4 regions of the Streptomyces sp. NPDC048057 genome follow, and region 1 is predicted to be linked to each of the others. Evidence: riboswitches for the same ligand, from Rfam matches in the RefSeq annotation. Region 1 holds a riboswitch; each other region holds the start of a gene.
The links. Region 1 has a riboswitch for cobalamin ahead of AB0E05_RS12460 (ABC transporter substrate-binding protein). Riboswitches for the same ligand answer to the same signal wherever they lie in the genome.

Region 1 (4,425 bases):
CAAGGGCATCTCCAAGGCCGGGCCCAGCCTCATCCTCGCCTACGCCATCGCGGGCGTGGTCATCTTCTTCATCATGCGGGCGCTCGGCGAACTGCTGATGTACCGCCCGGTCTCGGGGTCCTTCTCCGAGTACGCGCGCGAGTTCGTCGGCCCCTTCGCGGGCTTCGCCACCGGCTGGACGTACTGGCTGTTCTGGGTCGTGACCGGAATGACCGAGGTCACCGCCGCCGCCGAGTACATGACGTACTGGTTCGACATCCCGCAGTGGATCTCGGCCCTCGCCTTCACGATCGTGCTCTACCTGGCGAACCTGATCTCCGTGAAGCTCTTCGGGGAAATAGAGTTCTGGTTCTCCATGATCAAGGTCACCGCCATCGTCGGCATGATCCTGATCTGCGCCGGCATCCTCACCCTCGGCTTCTCCGACGCCGGCGACACCGCCTCCGTCACCCTGCTGTGGGAGGACGGCGGCTTCTTCCCCAAGGGCATCGGCGGCACCCTGATGACCCTCCAGATCGTGATGTTCGCCTTCCTCGCGGTCGAGCTGGTCGGCGTCACCGCCGGCGAGTCCAAGGACCCGGAGAAGAACCTGCCCAAGGCGATCAACACCGTGCCGTGGCGCATCGCCGTCTTCTACGTCGGTGCGCTGATCATGATCCTGTCGGTGGTCTCCTGGACCACCTTCGAGCCCGGGGTCTCGCCGTTCGTCGCCGCCTTCGACCAGATGGGCCTCCAGGTCGGCGCCGGCATCGTGAACTTCGTGGTGCTCACCGCGGCGCTGTCGTCCTGCAACTCCGGGATGTACTCCACCGGCCGGATGCTGCGCGACCTGGCGCTCAACAGCCAGGGCCCGAAGGCCTTCACCAAGCTCACCAGCCGCGGCACCCCGCTGATCGGGACGACCTTCTCCGCCGGTCTGATGCTGATCGGCGTGTGGATCAACTACCAGTGGCCCGGCGACGCCTTCCACAAGATCGTCTCCTTCGCGACCATCTCCGGCATGTGGGCCTGGGTGATGATCCTGGTCAGCCACATCGTCTACCGGTCCAAGGTGGCCAGGGGCGAGGCGCCGGCCTCCCCCTTCAAGGCCCCCGGAGCGCCCTGGACGAGCTGGTTCGCCCTCGCCTTCATCGGCATGGTGATCGTGCTGATGGGCATCGACGAGGACGCCCGGATCTCCCTGTACGCGGCGCCGGTGTGGGCGCTGGTGCTGGGGGTGTCGTATCTGGTGCTGCGGGCGAAGAACCCGCAGGGCGCGGCCTTCGTCAGGCGCGAGCGGGCCAAGCAGGACGGCTGACCGTCCACGATGTGGACAGGGGCCGGTCCGCACCCGACGGGGTGCGGACCGGCCCTTCCGTCATGCGGACGGACGCATATCCTGATCGACATGCTGACCCTCACCCAGGACCTGTACGACCGGATCGTCGCGCACGCCCGTGCCGACCACCCCGACGAGGCGTGCGGCGTGGTCGCGGGCCCCGAGGGCAGCGGGCGGCCCGAGCGCTTCATCCCCATGTTGAACGCGGCCCGTTCGCCCACCTTCTACGAGTTCGACTCGGCCGACCTGCTGAAGCTCTACCGCGAGATGGACGACCGGGACGAGGAGCCGGTGATCGTCTATCACTCGCACACCGCGACCGAGGCGTACCCCTCCCGCACCGACGTCAGCTACGCCAGCGAGCCGGGCGCGCACTACGTCCTCGTCTCCACCGCGGACACCGACGACGCGGGGCCGTTCCAGTTCCGCTCGTTCCGGATCGTGGACGGGGAGATCACCGAGGAGGAGATCCAGGTCGTACCCGCATACTGATCCGGAACTCCTGGACGCCGAGGCGCCTCTCGACGTATCTCTAGGACTCGACAACAGAACACGGGCGGTGGGCCCCAGGAAGCCGGTGCGAGTCCGGCGCGGTCCCGCCACTGTGAGCGAAACGGTTCACCACGCCTTGCGCGCGGTGCGCCGCCGTCAGTCAGGAACTGACCCGCCGCCCTTCTCCCACACCCAGGGGACGTGGAAATCCCCGGAGGAGGACCACGCATGTCCCGGCAGCCCCGGTCGACCCGCCGTCGCGCGTTCGTCGCCGCCACCGCCCTGCTCCCGCTCGCCCTCACGGCCACGGCCTGCTCGACCCACCCGAGCCCCGACCCCAAGGCCGGGCGCGCGCCCGTCGCCGGATTCCCGTACACCGTCGACAACTGCGGCGTGAAGACGACCTACCAGGCGCCCCCGAAGCGGGCCGTCACCATGAACCAGCACGTCACCGAGATCATGCTGGAGCTGGGCCTGGAGAAGTCCCTCGTCGGCACCGCCTTCCTCGACGACCAGGTCCTGCCGCGCTACCGCGAGGCGTACGAGTCGATCCCGGTGGCCGCCAAGGAGTACCCGTCCAAGGAGAAGCTGCTCTCCCTCAACCCGGACTTCGTGTACGGCGGTTACGGCAGCGCCTTCGACGCCAAGGACGGCCGCACCCGCGAGGACCTGAAGAAGGCGGGCATCGAGACCCGGCTGAACCTGGAGTACTGCACCAGGCAGCGCACCAGCATGGACGACGTGTACCGCGAGGTCGACGAGGTCGCCCGCACCTTCGGCGTCGGCGACCGCGCACAGAAGTGGATAGCCGGAGCCCGCGCCACGGTCGCCAGGACCGAGGCCGACCGCGCGAAGGCCAAGACCGCCCCCGTGCCCGTCTTCGTCTACGACAGCGGCGACAAGACCGCCTTCACCGTCGGCGGCAAGGGCATCGGCAACGAGCTGATCACCCGCGCCGGCGGGCACAACGTCTTCTCCGACATCGACAAGAGCTTCGGCGACGCCAGCTGGGAGCAGGTCGTGGCCCGCAAGCCGGAGGTCATCGTGATCTACGACTACGGCGCCACGACGGTCGAGCAGAAGAAGCAGCGCCTGCTGAAGGACCCGGCGCTGAAGGACGTACCGGCGGTGAAGAACAAGAAGTTCGCCGTCCTGCCGCTGTCCGACGCGGTCGTCGGCGTGCGCGCACCGGACGCGATCGCCAAGCTGGCCCCGCAGCTCGCCCGGTGACGGGTCCGAAGGCCGTGCAGGACGCGACCGCGGGCCCCCTTCAGGGCTCGCCCGCCGCCGCCACCCCGACCGCGGCCGTCGGGACGAAGCCGGCCACCACCTCCCGGCTCCGCTTCGGCGCCGTGACGGCCGGCCTGCTGCTGGCGCTGGCCGCCGCCGTGGTCGCGGCCCTGGCGCTCGGCTCCGTACGCATCCCGCCCGGGGAGGTCGTCGCCGCGCTGCTGCCCGGCGCGGAGCCCAGCCCCCTGCGGACCGTCGTCATCGACGTGCGACTGCCACGCGTCGTGCTCGGCGCCCTCGTCGGCGCCGGGCTCGGCGTCGTCGGCGTGGTCCTCCAGGCCCTCGTGCGCAACCGGCTCGCCGACCCCTTCCTGCTCGGGATCTCCTCCGGCGCGTCCACCGGCGCCGTCGTCGTGCTCACCCTCGGCATCGGCGTCACCACGACCCTCGCCCTGCCCGCCGGCGCCTTCGTCGGGGCGCTGGCCGCCATGGTCCTGGTGTACGCGCTGGCGCGCCGCGGCGGCTCGATGACCGGCACCCGACTCGTCCTCGCCGGCGTCACCATCAGCTACGTCTTCAGCGCCCTCACCACCCTCGTGCTCGTCTCCTCCTCCCGGCCCGAGCACTTCCGCGAAGCCCTGTACTGGTCCCTCGGCGGCCTCGGCAGCGCCCGCTGGGACACCCTGTGGCTGCCCGCCCTCGTCATCGCGCTGGCCCTGCCGCTGCTGCTGGCGCTCGCCCGCCCGCTCGACCTGCTGCTGGTGGGGGAGGAGGGCGCGACCGTGCTCGGCCTCGACGTCGCGCGCTTCCGCGCCGCCGTCTTCGTCCTCGTCTCCCTGGTCACCGCGGTCATGGTCGCCGCGAGCGGCGCCGTCGGCTTCATCGGGCTGATCGTCCCGCACGCCGCCCGCCTCCTCGTCGGCGCCGCCCACCGGGCGCTGCTGCCCGTCGCGGCGCTGTGCGGAGCGGTCGCCCTCGTCGTCGCCGACCTCGGCGCCCGTACCCTCGTCGCCCCGCAGGACGTGCCCGTCGGGGTGCTCACCGCACTCATCGGCGGACCGCTGTTCCTGTGGCTGATGCACTCCCGCCACCGGGAAGGAGCCCCGGCATGACCGACGCGACCGCACCGGGCGGCACCGCGGGGGATGGGCTGGTCGTACGGGCCCTGTCGTACGCCGTGGAAGGGCGCGCCCTCCTCGCCGACGTCGACCTCGACGCCCGCCCCGGCGAGACGATCGGCCTCGTCGGCCCCAACGGCAGCGGCAAGACGACCCTGCTGCGCTGCGTCTACGGCACGCTGCGCCCCACCGCCGGCCGGGTCCACCTCGGTACGGACGACCTCGTCGCGCTCACGCCCAAGGCGCGGGCCCGGCGGGTGGCGACCG
Region 2 (4,425 bases), on a different contig from region 1:
GGCGAGTCCCAGCGGGTCAAGATGGTCCGGCACCTCGGCTCCCCGCTCGCGGACGTCACCTACGTCTTCGACGAGCCGACCACCGGACTGCACCCGCACGACATCCAGCGGATGAACGGGCTGCTGCTGCGGCTGCGCGACAAGGGCAACACGGTCCTGGTGGTCGAGCACAAGCCCGAGGTCATCTCGATCGCCGACCACGTCGTCGACCTCGGGCCCGGCGCCGGCACCGAGGGCGGCGTGATCGGCTACGCGGGGGACGTCACCGGACTGCGCTCCTCCCCCACCCTCACCGGCCGCCACCTCGGCCACCGGGCCGCGCTGCGGGACGCGGTGCGCCGCCCCACCGGGCACGTCCCGATCGAGAACGCCACGCTGCACAACCTGAAGAACGTCTCGGTGGACGTGCCCCTCGGGGTGCTGACCGTGGTCACCGGCGTCGCCGGCTCCGGGAAGAGCTCCCTCGTCCACGGGTACCTCTCCGGCCGCGAGGGGGTGGTGGTGGCCGACCAGTCCCCCATCCGCGGTTCGCGCCGCTCCAACCCGGCGACGTACACCGGCCTGCTCAACTCCGTCCGCACCGCCTTCGCCAAGGCCAACGGCGTCAAGGCGGCCCTGTTCAGCGCCAACTCCGAAGGCGCCTGCCCCGCCTGCAACGGCGCCGGGCTCATCTACACCGACCTGGCGATGATGGCCGGCGTCACCACCGTCTGCGAGAAGTGCGAGGGCAAGCGCTACACCCCCGAGGTCCTCACCTACAAGCTGCGCGGCAAGAACATCAGCGAGGTCCTGGACATGCCGGTGAAGGAGGCGTACGACTTCTTCCCCTCGGGCCAGGCGCACGCCGTCCTCGGCCGGCTCGCCGACGTGGGCCTCGGCTACCTGCGGCTCGGCCAGCCCCTGAACACCCTCTCCGGCGGCGAGCGCCAGCGGCTGAAGCTCGCCATCCACATGGCGGAGAAGGCGTCGACGTACGTCCTCGACGAACCGACCACCGGTCTGCACCTCGCCGACGTCGACAAGCTGCTGGCCCTGCTCGACCGGCTGGTGGACGGCGGCAACTCGGTCATCGTGATCGAACACCACCTCGCGGTGATGGCCCACGCCGACTGGATCGTCGACATCGGACCGGGCGGCGGCCACGACGGCGGGGAGGTCGTCTTCACCGGCACCCCGCGGCAACTCGTCAGCGAGGGCGACACCCTGACCGCGCACCATCTGCGGACGTACGTCAACGGCGGCTGACCTCCACCGGACGGTGGTCGGAAGGGGGCGGGGCCGCGACGGCGCCCCGCCCCCGGCGCGCGGGCGACCCGGTCGGCGTGGTCCACCTCACCATCCGGATGCCGGACGCGCCCTGCCGCCGCTGGCCGACCGCCCGCTAGGGTGACCGGTGCAGCTGGTTCGCCCCGTCCGCCAGACGGAACGCGTCGTAAGAGGGAACCCGGTGGGAATCCGGGACTGCCCCGCAGCGGTGAGCGGGAACGACCGCCGTCATACGCACTGGGTCCGCGAAGGACCTGGGAAGCGACGGCCAGTAGGTGCCCGCCGGGAGACCGGCAGGCGTGCCCGCGAGTCCGAAGACCTGCCCGTTGCCCGCACGCGGACGATCCGCGCGCGGTCTTCCCGGTGACCTCGTGGGCGGGTCGGCGTGTACGGCGAAGGACGACCGCGCCCCGGCGCGCGCCCTTCGCACCGTCACCCCTTCGCGCCCCCGTCCCGTCACCGGGACCTCAGGGATTCATCTCGCGAAGGAGATCTCCGTGACCACCGAGTCCGCAGCCGCGGCAGCACGGGCCACCGTGTACGGCTACCCCCGTCAGGGTCGGGGCCGGCAGTTGAAGAAGGCGATCGAGGGCTACTGGAAGGGCCGCGTCACCGCCGGAGCCCTGCACGCCACCGCGGCCGAGCTGCGCCGCGACACATGGCGGGAGCTGGCGGCGGCCGGCGTCGACGAGGTCCCGACCGGTGACTTCTCGTACTACGACCACGTCCTGGACACCACCGTCATGGTGGGCGCCGTACCCGAGCGCCATCGGACGGCCGTCGCCGCGGACGCCCTCGACGGGTACTTCGCGATGGCCCGCGGCACCCAGGCCGTCGCCCCGCTGGAGATGACCAAGTGGTTCGACACGAATTACCACTACCTGGTGCCGGAGCTGGGGCCGGACACGGTGTTCACCGCCGACTCGGGCAAGCAGGTCGCCGAGCTGACGGAGGCACTGGCGCTGGGGCTGACCCCGCGGCCCGTGCTCGTCGGGCCCGTCACCTACCTGCTGCTCGCCAAGCCCGCTCCGGGAGTGGCCGCGGACTTCGATCCGCTGACCCTGCTGGACCGGCTCCTGCCGGTGTACGCGGAGGTCCTCGCCGATCTGCGTGCGGCCGGCGCCGCCTGGGTCCAGCTCGACGAGCCCGCGCTCGTCCAGGACCGCACCCCGGCCGAGCTTAATGCCGCGCGCCGCGCCTACCGGCTCCTCGGCACCCTGACGGACCGTCCGAAGCTGCTGGTGGCCTCCTACTTCGGCCGGCTCGGAGCGGCGCTGCCCGTCCTCGCCGCGGCGCCGGTCGACGGGCTCGCCCTGGACTTCACCGAGTCCGCCGCCGCCAACCTCGACGCGCTGGCCGCCGTCGGGGGCCTGACGGGCAAGCGCCTGGTCGCCGGCGTCGTCAACGGGCGCAACGTCTGGGCGAACGACCTGGAGAAGTCCCTCGCCGCCCTCGGCACCCTCCTCGGTCTCGCCGACCGCGTCGACGTGGCCGCCTCCTGCTCCCTGCTGCACGTCCCCCTGGACGCTGCCCTGGAGCGGGACGTCGATCCGCAGATCCTGCGCTGGCTCTCCTTCGCCCGGCAGAAGGTCGCCGAGGTCGTCGCCCTCGCCGAGGGCCTGGCCCGCGGCACCGACGCCATCACCGCGGAACTCACCGCCAACCGGGCCGCCCTCGCCTCCCGTGCCGCCTCCCCCGTCACCCGGGACCCGGCCGTACGCGCCCGCGCCCGCGCGGTGACAGACGCCGACGCCCGCCGCTCCCAGCCGTACGCGCAGCGCACCGCGGCCCAGCGCGAACGCCTCGGGCTGCCGCTGCTGCCGACCACCACCATCGGCTCGTTCCCGCAGACCGACGAGTTGCGGGTGGCCCGCGCGGACCTGCGGGCCGGCCGGATCGACACCGCCGGCTACGAGCAGCGCATCCGGGCCGAGATCGCCGAGGTGCTGGCCTTCCAGGAGAAGACCGGACTCGACGTCCTGGTGCACGGCGAACCCGAACGCAACGACATGGTCCAGTACTTCGCCGAGCAGCTCACCGGCTACCTCGCCACCCGGCACGGCTGGGTCCAGTCGTACGGCACCCGCTACGTCCGCCCGCCGATCCTCGCCGGCGACGTCTCCCGCCCCGAGCCGATGACCGTGCGCTGGACCACCTACGCCCAGTCGCTCACCGACCGCCCCGTCAAAGGCATGCTCACCGGCCCGGTCACCATGCTCGCCTGGTCGTTCGTCCGCGACGACCAGCCCCTCGGCGACACCGCCCGGCAGGTCGCCCTCGCCCTGCGCGACGAGGTCGGGGACCTGGAGGCGGCGGGGACGTCGGTGATCCAGGTCGACGAGCCAGCGCTGCGCGAGACCCTGCCGCTGCGCGCCGACGACCGGCCCGACTACCTCGCCTGGGCCACCGAAGCGTTCCGGCTCACCACCGGCGGCGTCGCCGCCGGCACCCAGATCCACACCCACATGTGCTACGCCGAGTTCGGCGACGTCGTCCAGGCCATCGACGACCTCGACGCCGACGTCATCAGCCTGGAAGCCGCCCGCTCCCACATGCAGGTGGCCCGCGAACTCGCCTCCCACGGCTATCCGCGGGAGGCCGGCCCCGGCGTCTGGGACATCCACTCGCCCCGGGTGCCGAGCGTCGAGGAGGCCGCGGCGCTGCTGCGCACCGGGCTGGAGGCCATCCCCGCCGGACGGCTGTGGGTCAACCCCGACTGCGGTCTGAAGACCCGGGGTTGGGCCGAGACCCGGGCCTGCCTGGAACACCTCGTCGCCGCGGCGCGCACCGTCCGCGCGGAGCTGGGCTAGGACGCTTCGAGCGTGGCGGGCGTCGGCCCGTCGGGGCGCACGGTGATGCCGTACGCGGCCCCCTTCGGGACGGCGTCGAAGCGCGGGACGTACAGGGGCAGTAGCTGTTCCAGGAGGACGGTGGACTCCCGGAGCGCGAACTGGAGGCCGAGGCAGGCCCGCGGCCCGAGCCCGAAGGGGAGGTAGCTGCCCGACTGGTCGGGGCGCCGCCCGGGGGTGGTGAAGCGCTCGGGGTCGAACGCCCCGGGCGCTTCCCACACGTCGGGGTCGCGGTGCGTCAGGTACGGGCAGACCAGGACGTCGGTGCCGGCCTCGATCGCGTGTCCGGCGAGGACGTCGTCCTGCGCCG
Region 3 (4,425 bases), on a different contig from region 1:
ACGTCGAAGACCTTCCCCAGGTTCAGCAGGTCGGTGTAGAGCGCGTCCAGCGGAGGCATCACGCCCCGGGCCTTGGTGCGTCCGCTGCGGCACGACTCGCTCAGCACGTACGAGTCGATGCCGAGTTCCTTGAGCTTCGCCGGGGTGAAGCCCTCGCCCTCGTCGAAGCCGTAGTTCCAGCCGGCGAACACCAGATCGGCCCGTGCGTCGAGCACCAGCTCGGTGTTGATCCGCTTCTTGGACAGCCAGGGGGTGCGGTCGTAGCCGCCCTTCCAGGGGACCCGGTGCACCGAGCCCTTGGTGTCCGGCATCACGAAGCCGGCCATCCGCTCCTCCAGGCCGAGCGCGAACATGATCTCCGTGATGCCGACGTCATTGGTGACCACCCGCTCGGGGGCCTTGGTGAAGGTGCGGCGCTCGCCGCAGTTCTCCACGGTGACCGGGTAGTGGCCGCGTGCCGCGTCGTCCCGGTCCCCCTCGGCCGGCTCGACGGTGGCGCCGCAGCCGGTGAGGACCGCGACGGTCGTCAGCAGCAGCGCCGGAGTGCGCAGGGGGCGGGGAAGGAACAGCACGGTGAGGTCTCCTTGGGGTGCGGGTGGGGAGGGGCACGGGGGTCAGGCGGTCGGGCCGTCGCCCGGCAGTCGGTCGAAGAGGAGCTGCAACGCGCCCGACGCGGGGTGCCGGACCCGGTGGGCCCGGACGCCGAACACCTTCGCGAGCAGATCCGCGGTCAGCACCTCCTGCGGCGGTCCGTCGGCGACGATCCGGCCGCGGTCGATCACGTACAGGACGTCGCAGTGCGCCGCCGCGAGATTGAGGTCGTGCAGCGCCGTGAGCACGGTGAGCCCGCTGTTGCGCACCAGCGGCAGGACCTCCAACTGCTGGGCGATGTCCAGGTGGTTGGTGGGTTCGTCGAGGACGAGCACCCGGGGCCGCTGTGCCAGTGCCCGGGCGATGAGGACCCGCTGCTTCTCTCCCCCGGACAGGGACAGGAAGCCGCGGTCCACCAGATGGGCCGCACCCACCGCGTCCAGCGCGGCACGGCAGGCCGCCCGGTCGTCGGCGGTGGTCCTCGCGGCGGCGCGCTGGTGCGGCAGTCGCCCCATGGCCACCACTTCCCAGGCGGTGAAGTCGAACTCGCCGACGGTCTCCTGAGGGAGTGCGGCCACGCGCCGCGCCCCCTCGCGCGGGCTGAGGGCGTGCAGGTCGGCGCCGTCCAGCCGGACGGCGCCGGCGGACGGGCGCAGCGCACGGTAGGCGCACCGCAGCAGGGTGGACTTGCCGCTGCCGTTGGGGCCGACGAGGCCGACCAGCCGGCCGCTGTCGGCGTGCAGGGAGACGTCCCGGACCAAGCGCGCCCCGTGGACGGTCACGGTCACCTCGTCGATGTCGACGTTCATGCGCGGCCTCCGAACGCATAGCCGCGACCGCGCAGCAGCAGGACGAAGCACGGGACGCCGATCACCGCGGTCAGCACGCCCACCGGGAGCTCGGCGGGGGCGAGCACCACCCGGGACAGGACGTCCACCCAGACCAGCAGGACGGCGCCCGTCAGCGGGGCGAGCAGGAGGACCTTGCGGTGGTCGGCGCCGACGAGCATCCGTACGGCGTGGGGGACCATGAGCCCGACGAAGCCGATGGCACCGCTGACCGCGACCACCGCGCCGGTCACCGCGGCGCAGACGACGAAGAGCTCCCGGCGCAGCCGGTCCGGGTCGACGCCGAGCGCGGCGCAGGTCTCGTCACCCATGGCGAGGGCGTTCAGCCGCCGTGCGGAGAGCCCGAGGTGGACGAGTCCGGCGAGGACGGCGCCGGCGGCGACGGGGACGGCGGCCCAGTCGGCGCCGCCGAGGCTGCCGAGCAGCCACATCATGGCCGAGCGGGCGGCTTCGCCGTGTTCGGCGGCGAAGACCATGAAGGTGGTGATCGCCGTGAACCCGTAGGACAGGGCGGTGCCGGTGAGCACGAGTCGGACGGGGGTGAGTCCCCCGGCGCTGCCGGCGATCGCGTACACCAGGGCCATCGCCAGCAGGGCCGAGACGAAGGCCGCGGTGGACAGGGCCCAGACGCCGAGTGCGGCGAAGGCGCCGAAGATCATGACGGCGTTGGCGCCGACGGCGGCGCCGGAGGATATGCCGAGGACGAAGGGGTCGGCGAGCGCGTTGCGCACCATGGCCTGGACCGCGACGCCGATCGCGGCCAGGCCGGCGCCGACCACGGCGGCCAACACGGCGCGCGCAAAGCGCAGTTCCCAGACGATGGTGTACTCGGCGACCCGGTCGGCGGGGACGGTGCCGCCGGTCAGCCCGGCCCACAGGTGGGACAGGGCCCGGCCCCAGCCGATGCCGGACGCCCCGATGGCGACGGCGCAGACCACGGAGAGCGGCAGGGCGAGGGCGAGGACCAACAGTAAGGGGAGCACCGGCACCCGTCGTTCGGTCGCCGGCGCCGTTCCGGGGTGCGGGGGCCCGTCGCGTTCCGTCGGTGGGGGTGCCGGAGTCCCTTCGGTGCGTACGGCCACGAGCGGAGCCTCTTTCGGCTCGGGCCGTGCACCCCGGAGGAGCGGCACGGAGCACCGGGCCGGGCATCCTCTCGCAGTCCACGGCGAGTTGACAGGATCGTGTGCCGCCGTGGGTGATCGGGCTCACGCCGTCCCGGGCCGGGACGGCGTCCACCGTTGCGGGTCAGCGCCGGATTTCAACCGGACTTCCCCCACAGGGCGCAGGAAGCGTAACCCGTCGGCGCGCCGAATGACTTCGGCGGCCGTGACCGATGTTCGACTTCACCGACCCCACGAGGAGGGGCCCGGTGGTGCGTTCTGCGCCCACTGCCGCGCCGAACGCTGCGGCCTCGACCGGGTCCCCGACCGGTGTTCCGGTTCCGTGCGGTTCCCCGTACTGCACGCCGTCCCGTTCGGTGCCGGCACGGCGGTGTGCCAACCGGACGGCCTCTTCCTGTCCCGTCGTGCTGGGGACCCTCAGGGCGCCGGAGGATGTCCACGACGACGCTCGGTCCGCGCAGGTCCAGGGCGTACGAGACGCGGTGCGCCACGGTCCCGCGGTGGGCGCCGGTCATGGCGCAGCGCGCGCCGGTCTGGCCGGCCCGGGCCAGCACCGGTCCGGAGGCGTCCCACATGGCGCCCACGAAGACGCCCGCGCCTCGGCCCGCGAGCCGCCCGGGTCGGCGGCCGGCGTCCTCCAGCGCCTCCCGGGCGAGCTCCAGTACGAGCCGCTGCTGCGGGTCCGTACCTCGACACCCCAGCTCGGGTAGCCGTCGACCGTACAGCGGGGCCCGGCGCTCACGCCCCGATGGCCGCCATCAGCAGCTCGTGCGTCTCGGCGTCCGCGGCGACGACGAGCCCGCGGCCCGTCGAGCCGAGCGGCGCCCCGTCGATGCCGGTGACCACGCAGCCGGCGGCGCGGCACAGCGCGATGCCGGCCGCGAAGTGGACGCTGTCGGACAGGTCGCCGCCGTCGGTGACGTACGCGGCGCGCCGCCCGGCGGCCACCCAGGTCACGGCGAGCGACGAGGAGACGACGCGGGGGCGGAAGTGGTCGGTGAACTCGGGGCGCGCCAGCAGCTCCACCGCCCGGAAGCCGGGGGCGCTCGGGAACGGCGGGTCCAGGTTGACGTCGACCAGGCGCGAGACGGGCGACGGCTCCAGGGGTGCGGTGACGCCCTCGTGCCGTACCCGCGCGGTCGTTCCGTCCGTGTGGAAGACCTCGCCGGAGAAGGGGTCGGCCACCGCGGCGGCGCCGCCGCGCAGGGCCACGTTGACGGCCACCACGGTGGTGCCCACGGCGTAGTTCAGGGTGCCGCACAGGGGGTCCACCAGCCACTGGCGGGCGGTGTCGGCGGCGCCCTGTTGGCCGCCCTCCTCGCCGAGCAGGGCGTCCTCGGGCCGGGCGCTGCGGATCACGTCGAGGATCGCCTTCTCACCGGCGACGTCGGCGGTGGTGGCGAAGTCGCCGGCGCCCTTGTCGATGCGGTCGAGCTGCTGGCCGTACAGGTCGCGCACCACGTCGGCGCCGGCGAGCACCGCGGCGATGGCGACCTCGACGTCGTCGTTGACCCCGCTTGAAGTGATCATGCGGTGCAGCGTACCGCCGGGGTCGCGGCGCTACGGTGTGCGGCCCTTGCTGGTCTCGACGCCGACCACGCCCTTCAGGCCGGGCAGTTGCCGGCGGCCGGTGAGCAGCGCGTCGGTCGTGGTGTCGCCCCCGAGGTGGCGGCGGAAGAAGGCGGTGGCGTACTCCACGGTGATCCGGCGCTGCGTCGCCTCGTCCAACTGCCGGTCCTCGCGCTGCTCGCCGTCCTGCGAGAGGCAGTGTCCGGGCTTCTTCCCGGGTACGGCGTCGTCCTCGGCGTCGACCTGTCCGCTGGAGGGCGACCACTGGGTGTTGGGGTAGTTGTGGTTTCCGCCCC
Region 4 (4,425 bases), on a different contig from region 1:
GCCTGGTGGGCGCCACCGTCGCGTCCGTCGGCTTCGACGCGGTCAACAGCGGCACTGTCATCACCAAGGTGCTGATCCCGGCCGTGGCCGCGCCGCTGGTCGCCGGTATCGCCGCGATGCTGGCCACCCGACTGACGTACAAGATCGGCCGCAACACGGACGCCAAGGGCACCGACAAGGGCTACAAGGCGGGTCAGATCGCCTCGGCCGGCCTGGTCTCCCTGGCCCACGGCACCAACGACGCCCAGAAGACGATGGGCATCATCACCCTGGCCCTGGTCGCCAGCGACGTGCTCGACCCCGGCTCGAACCCCCCGCTGTGGGTCATCGTCTCCGCGGGCGTCGCGATCGCCCTCGGCACGTACCTCGGTGGCTGGCGCATCATCCGCACCATGGGCAAGGGCCTGACCGACCTCCAGCCGCAGCAGGGCTTCGCCGCCCAGACCAGCGCGGCGACGGTCATCCTGGCCTCCTCGAACCTCGGTTTCTCCCTCTCCACCACCCACTCCTGCTCCGGCGCCGTCATGGGTGCGGGCCTGGGCCGCAAGGGCGGCGTGGTCCGCTGGTCGACCGCCACCCGGATGTTCGTGGCCTGGGGTCTGACCCTGCCGGCCGCCGCGCTGGTCGCCGCCGCCTCCGAGTTCGTGACCAAGCAGGGTGACTGGGGCGTGGCCGTGGTCGCGGTCTTCCTGGTCGCCTCCAGCGCCGCGATCTGGGTGATCTCCCGCCGCCAGGTCGTCGACCACACCAACGTCAACGACGTCGACGAGCAGGCCGAGGGCGTCGCCGCACAGGGCGCCGACGAGCCCGCCGGCGTCGTCACCACCGCCATCGCGGCCGTCACCCCGCCGCCGGCCGGCGGCACGGGCGCCACGGACGGCGCCGACCTCACGAAGACCATCCCGGCCTCCGCCTCCTCCGCCGCCTCCTCCACGGTCTCGGCGTCGGAGAACGGCCCGGCCAGCCCGGCTGCGGTGTAAGGACAGAGCAACATGAAAATCGACTGGGAAGCCCTCGGTTCCGTCTTCGGCGTGAGCCTCGTCGCCACCGTCGCCCTCGTCGGCCTCTTCTCGCTGGGCGTGGTGATGCTCAGCAAGCAGGAGCAGACCGCGGGCGCCTCGGGCGGTGGCTCCGGAGTGCTGGTGCGCACCGGTGCGTACGCCTGCTTCGCGCTCTGCGCGGTGGCCGTGTCCTACGGCATCTATCTCATCGTCGACTGATCGGCCGATCCGGCCGCATCACCGCGCCACGACGGGCCGGGGCGTACGTCCAGCGAGGACGTACGCCCCGGCCCGTCGTGGCGCACGGCTGTCCACACCTTTCCTTTGCCCTTCTTCGCCGCAGGTCAAGGGCGTGCCGCCGGTCAAGGGCGAGTTGACGGCCCTTCTCGCCCCGTGGTGGACTGCCGGGGCCATTACGGCGGCAGCAGAGGAAGTCCGGTGCGAATCCGGCGCGGTCCCGCCACTGTCACCGGGGAGCCCTCCCCGGGAGCCAGGAACTCTCGCCGCCGATCACGTCGAACCAGGGCGCGGACACCCTGAGTGAGGACATGCGACATGCGCGGCCACGGCTTCGTACCTGCTCTGCACGCACCGGGAAGAACACCGGGGCGCACCCGCCCCGCGGGGCACCCGGCGCGTCCCTGCGGCCCCATGACCGGCTGAGCCGTGCGGGCCGACCGGGTCTTCGCGTACGGCGCCGCCATCGGCATCCTCGGTGACCTGCTCTTCGGTGATCCGCGCCGGGGACACCCCGTCGCCGCCTTCGGCCGGGCCGCGGGCGCCGTGGAGCGCACCCTGTGGCGCGACCACCGCGGGTGGGGCGCGCTGCACACCGCCGTGTGCGCCGGGGGCGCCGTCGCCGTCGTGGCGCTCGCCGCACGCGGGGCGCGCCGACACCCCGCCGCGTCCGTCGCCCTGACCGCCGCCGCCACCTGGGCCGTCGTCGGGGGCACGTCGCTGGGGCGCGAGGCGCGCACCGTCGGGGACGCGTTGGCGGCCGGCGATCTCGCCGCCGCCCGGGCGCGGCTGCCGCACCTGTGCGGCCGGGACCCGCACTCCCTGTCCGAGCAGCAGATCGCCCGCGCCGTGGTGGAGTCGGTCGCCGAGAACACCTCCGACGCCGTGGTGGGCGCCCTGGTGTGGGGCGCACTCGCCGGGGTGCCCGGGCTGGTGGGCTTCCGCGCGGTGAACACCCTCGACGCGATGGTGGGGCACCGCTCCCCGCGGCACCGCCGCTTCGGCTGGGCCTCGGCGCGGCTGGACGACGTCGTCGGCTGGCCGGGGGCGCGGCTGACGGCCGTGCTCGCCGTGGTCGCCGGGGACGACCCGCGCGCGGCGGCACGGGCCTGGCGGGCCGATGCGCACCGCCATCCGAGCCCGAACGCGGGCCCCGTGGAGGCGTCGTTCGCGGGCGCGCTCGGGGTCCGGCTCGGCGGCACGCTGTCGTACGGCGGCCGGACGGAGCACCGGGCGCCTCTGAACGGCGCCGCCCGCCCGGTGGAGGTCGAGGACGTGGCGCGCGCGGTGCGGCTGTCGCGGCGCGTCGGACTGTTGGCGCTGGGGACGAGCGTGGCCGCACGGCTGCTGGTCGGGCTGGCCCGTACGCACGTGACGGCACGGATTCGGAAGGGGCGGGGCACATGACCGGTCAGCGACGCGGTGGCGGACTGCTCGTCGCCGGTACGACGTCCGACGCGGGCAAGAGCGTGGTCACCGCGGGGATCTGCCGCTGGCTGGCGCGCCAGGGCGTGAAGGTGGCCCCGTTCAAGGGCCAGAACATGTCCCTCAATTCGTACGTGACGCGCGACGGCGCCGAGATCGGACGGGCCCAGGCCATGCAGGCGCAGGCCGCCCGGGTGGAGCCGAGCGCGCTGATGAACCCGGTGCTGCTCAAGCCGGGCAGCGACCGCACCAGCCAGGTGGTGCTGCTGGGCCGTCCCGTGGGCGAGATGAGCGCCCGCGGCTTCTTCGGCTCCGGCACCCCGGCCGGGGGCGGCGGCCGGGAGGCGCTGCTGTCGACGGTCGTGGAGTGCCTGGAGGAGTTGCGCAGCACGTACGACGCCGTCATCTGCGAGGGCGCGGGCAGCCCGGCGGAGATCAACCTGCGGCGCACGGACATCGTGAACATGGGCGTCGCGCGCGCCGCGGACCTTCCGGTGCTCGTCGTCGGGGACATCGACCGCGGCGGCGTGTTCGCGTCCTTCTTCGGCACCACGGCCCTGCTCGCCCCGGCGGACCAGCGCCTGGTCGCCGGGTACCTGGTCAACAAGTTCCGCGGCGACGTGAGCCTGCTGCGACCCGGCCTCGACATGCTCGAAGGGATCACCGGGCGCCGCTCGTACGGCGTCCTGCCGTACGCGCACGGGCTCGGCATCGACGAGGAGGACGGCCTGCGGGTCTCGCTGCGCGGCGCGGTGCGCGAGTCGGTGGTGGCTCCCCCGGTCGGCGACGAGGTGCTGCGGGTGGCGGTGTGCGCCGTGCCCCTGATGTCCAACTTCACGGACGTCGACGCGCTGGCGGCCGAACCGGGCGTGGTGGTGCGGTTCGTGGACCGGCCGGAGGAGTTCGTGGACGCGGACCTCGTCGTCGTCCCCGGCACCCGCGGCACGGTCCGGGCGCTGGCGTGGCTGCGCGAACGCGGCCTGGCCGACGCGCTGCTGCGGCGGGCCGCCGAGGGGCGCCCGGTGCTCGGGATCTGCGGCGGCTTCCAACTGCTGGGCGAACACATCGAGGACGACGTGGAGTCACGGGCGGGCGAGGTGCCCGGGCTCGGCCTGCTGCCCGTACGGGTCCGGTTCGCCGCGGACAAGACCCTGGCGCGACCGACCGGTTCGGCGCTCGGTGAGCCCGTGGAGGGGTACGAGATCCACCACGGCGTCGCCGAGGTGCTGGGCGGCGAGGCGTTCCTGGACGGCTGCCGGGTGGGGTCGGTGTGGGGGACGCACTGGCACGGCTCGCTGGAGAGCGACGGCTTCCGCCGCGGCTTCCTGCGGCGGGTCGCCGACGCGGCGGGCCGCCGCTTCGTCCCGGCCCCGGACACGTCCTTCGCCGCGCTGCGCGAGGAACAGCTCGACCGCCTCGGCGACCTGATCGCGGAGCACGCGGACACGGACGCGCTGTGGCGCCTGATCGAAGGGGGCGCCCCCGCGAACCTCCCCTTCGTCCCGCCGGGACACCCAGACCACGCAGCCCACGCAGCCCACCCGGGGACGCCTTCATGAGCACCGGGCTGTCCTTGTGCCGCCACCGCGCCGTGGCAGGCATGCAACGCTTGTCCCTGCGGTCCGCAGAGACCAACGCTCCTGCACGTCATCGGTGGGGGCGTCAGGGGCGCGAGGAGCTGCGCGACCAGCCACAGACGGCCGGCACCCAACGGGCGGGCCCAGCCGCACAGGGGCGCGGGGAACTGCGCGACCAGCCACAG

Region 2: another riboswitch for cobalamin. It lies ahead of metE (5-methyltetrahydropteroyltriglutamate--homocysteine S-methyltransferase); the one in region 1 lies ahead of AB0E05_RS12460 (ABC transporter substrate-binding protein).
Region 3: another riboswitch for cobalamin. It lies ahead of AB0E05_RS15925 (iron ABC transporter permease); the one in region 1 lies ahead of AB0E05_RS12460 (ABC transporter substrate-binding protein).
Region 4: another riboswitch for cobalamin. It lies ahead of AB0E05_RS07900 (cobalamin biosynthesis protein); the one in region 1 lies ahead of AB0E05_RS12460 (ABC transporter substrate-binding protein).

The regions. Positions count from the first base shown of each region.
Region 1 covers NZ_JBEZNF010000009.1:76,719-81,143, forward strand. The annotation lists gene AB0E05_RS12450 (amino acid permease) at 1-1,297, shown strand, start outside; gene AB0E05_RS12455 (M67 family metallopeptidase) at 1,388-1,810, shown strand; cobalamin riboswitch at 1,856-2,001, shown strand; gene AB0E05_RS12460 (ABC transporter substrate-binding protein) at 2,039-3,040, shown strand; gene AB0E05_RS12465 (iron ABC transporter permease) at 3,163-4,152, shown strand; gene AB0E05_RS12470 (ABC transporter ATP-binding protein) at 4,149-4,425, shown strand, end outside.
Region 2 covers NZ_JBEZNF010000034.1:41,260-45,684, reverse strand. The annotation lists gene AB0E05_RS31410 (excinuclease ABC subunit UvrA) at 1-1,245, shown strand, start outside; cobalamin riboswitch at 1,434-1,587, shown strand; gene metE (5-methyltetrahydropteroyltriglutamate--homocysteine S-methyltransferase) at 1,764-4,076, shown strand; gene AB0E05_RS31400 (cytochrome P450) at 4,073-4,425, opposite strand, start outside.
Region 3 covers NZ_JBEZNF010000012.1:53,566-57,990, forward strand. The annotation lists gene AB0E05_RS15915 (ABC transporter substrate-binding protein) at 1-569, opposite strand, end outside; gene AB0E05_RS15920 (ABC transporter ATP-binding protein) at 615-1,400, opposite strand; gene AB0E05_RS15925 (iron ABC transporter permease) at 1,397-2,521, opposite strand; cobalamin riboswitch at 2,612-2,759, opposite strand; partial or broken gene AB0E05_RS15930 (hypothetical protein) at 2,820-2,939, opposite strand; partial or broken gene AB0E05_RS15935 (beta-ketoacyl synthase N-terminal-like domain-containing protein) at 3,055-3,285, opposite strand; gene AB0E05_RS15940 (inositol monophosphatase family protein) at 3,299-4,090, opposite strand; gene AB0E05_RS15945 (alpha/beta hydrolase) at 4,121-4,425, opposite strand, start outside.
Region 4 covers NZ_JBEZNF010000005.1:254,273-258,697, reverse strand. The annotation lists gene AB0E05_RS07910 (inorganic phosphate transporter) at 1-980, shown strand, start outside; gene AB0E05_RS07905 (hypothetical protein) at 993-1,220, shown strand; cobalamin riboswitch at 1,390-1,521, shown strand; gene AB0E05_RS07900 (cobalamin biosynthesis protein) at 1,668-2,645, shown strand; gene AB0E05_RS07895 (cobyric acid synthase) at 2,642-4,222, shown strand.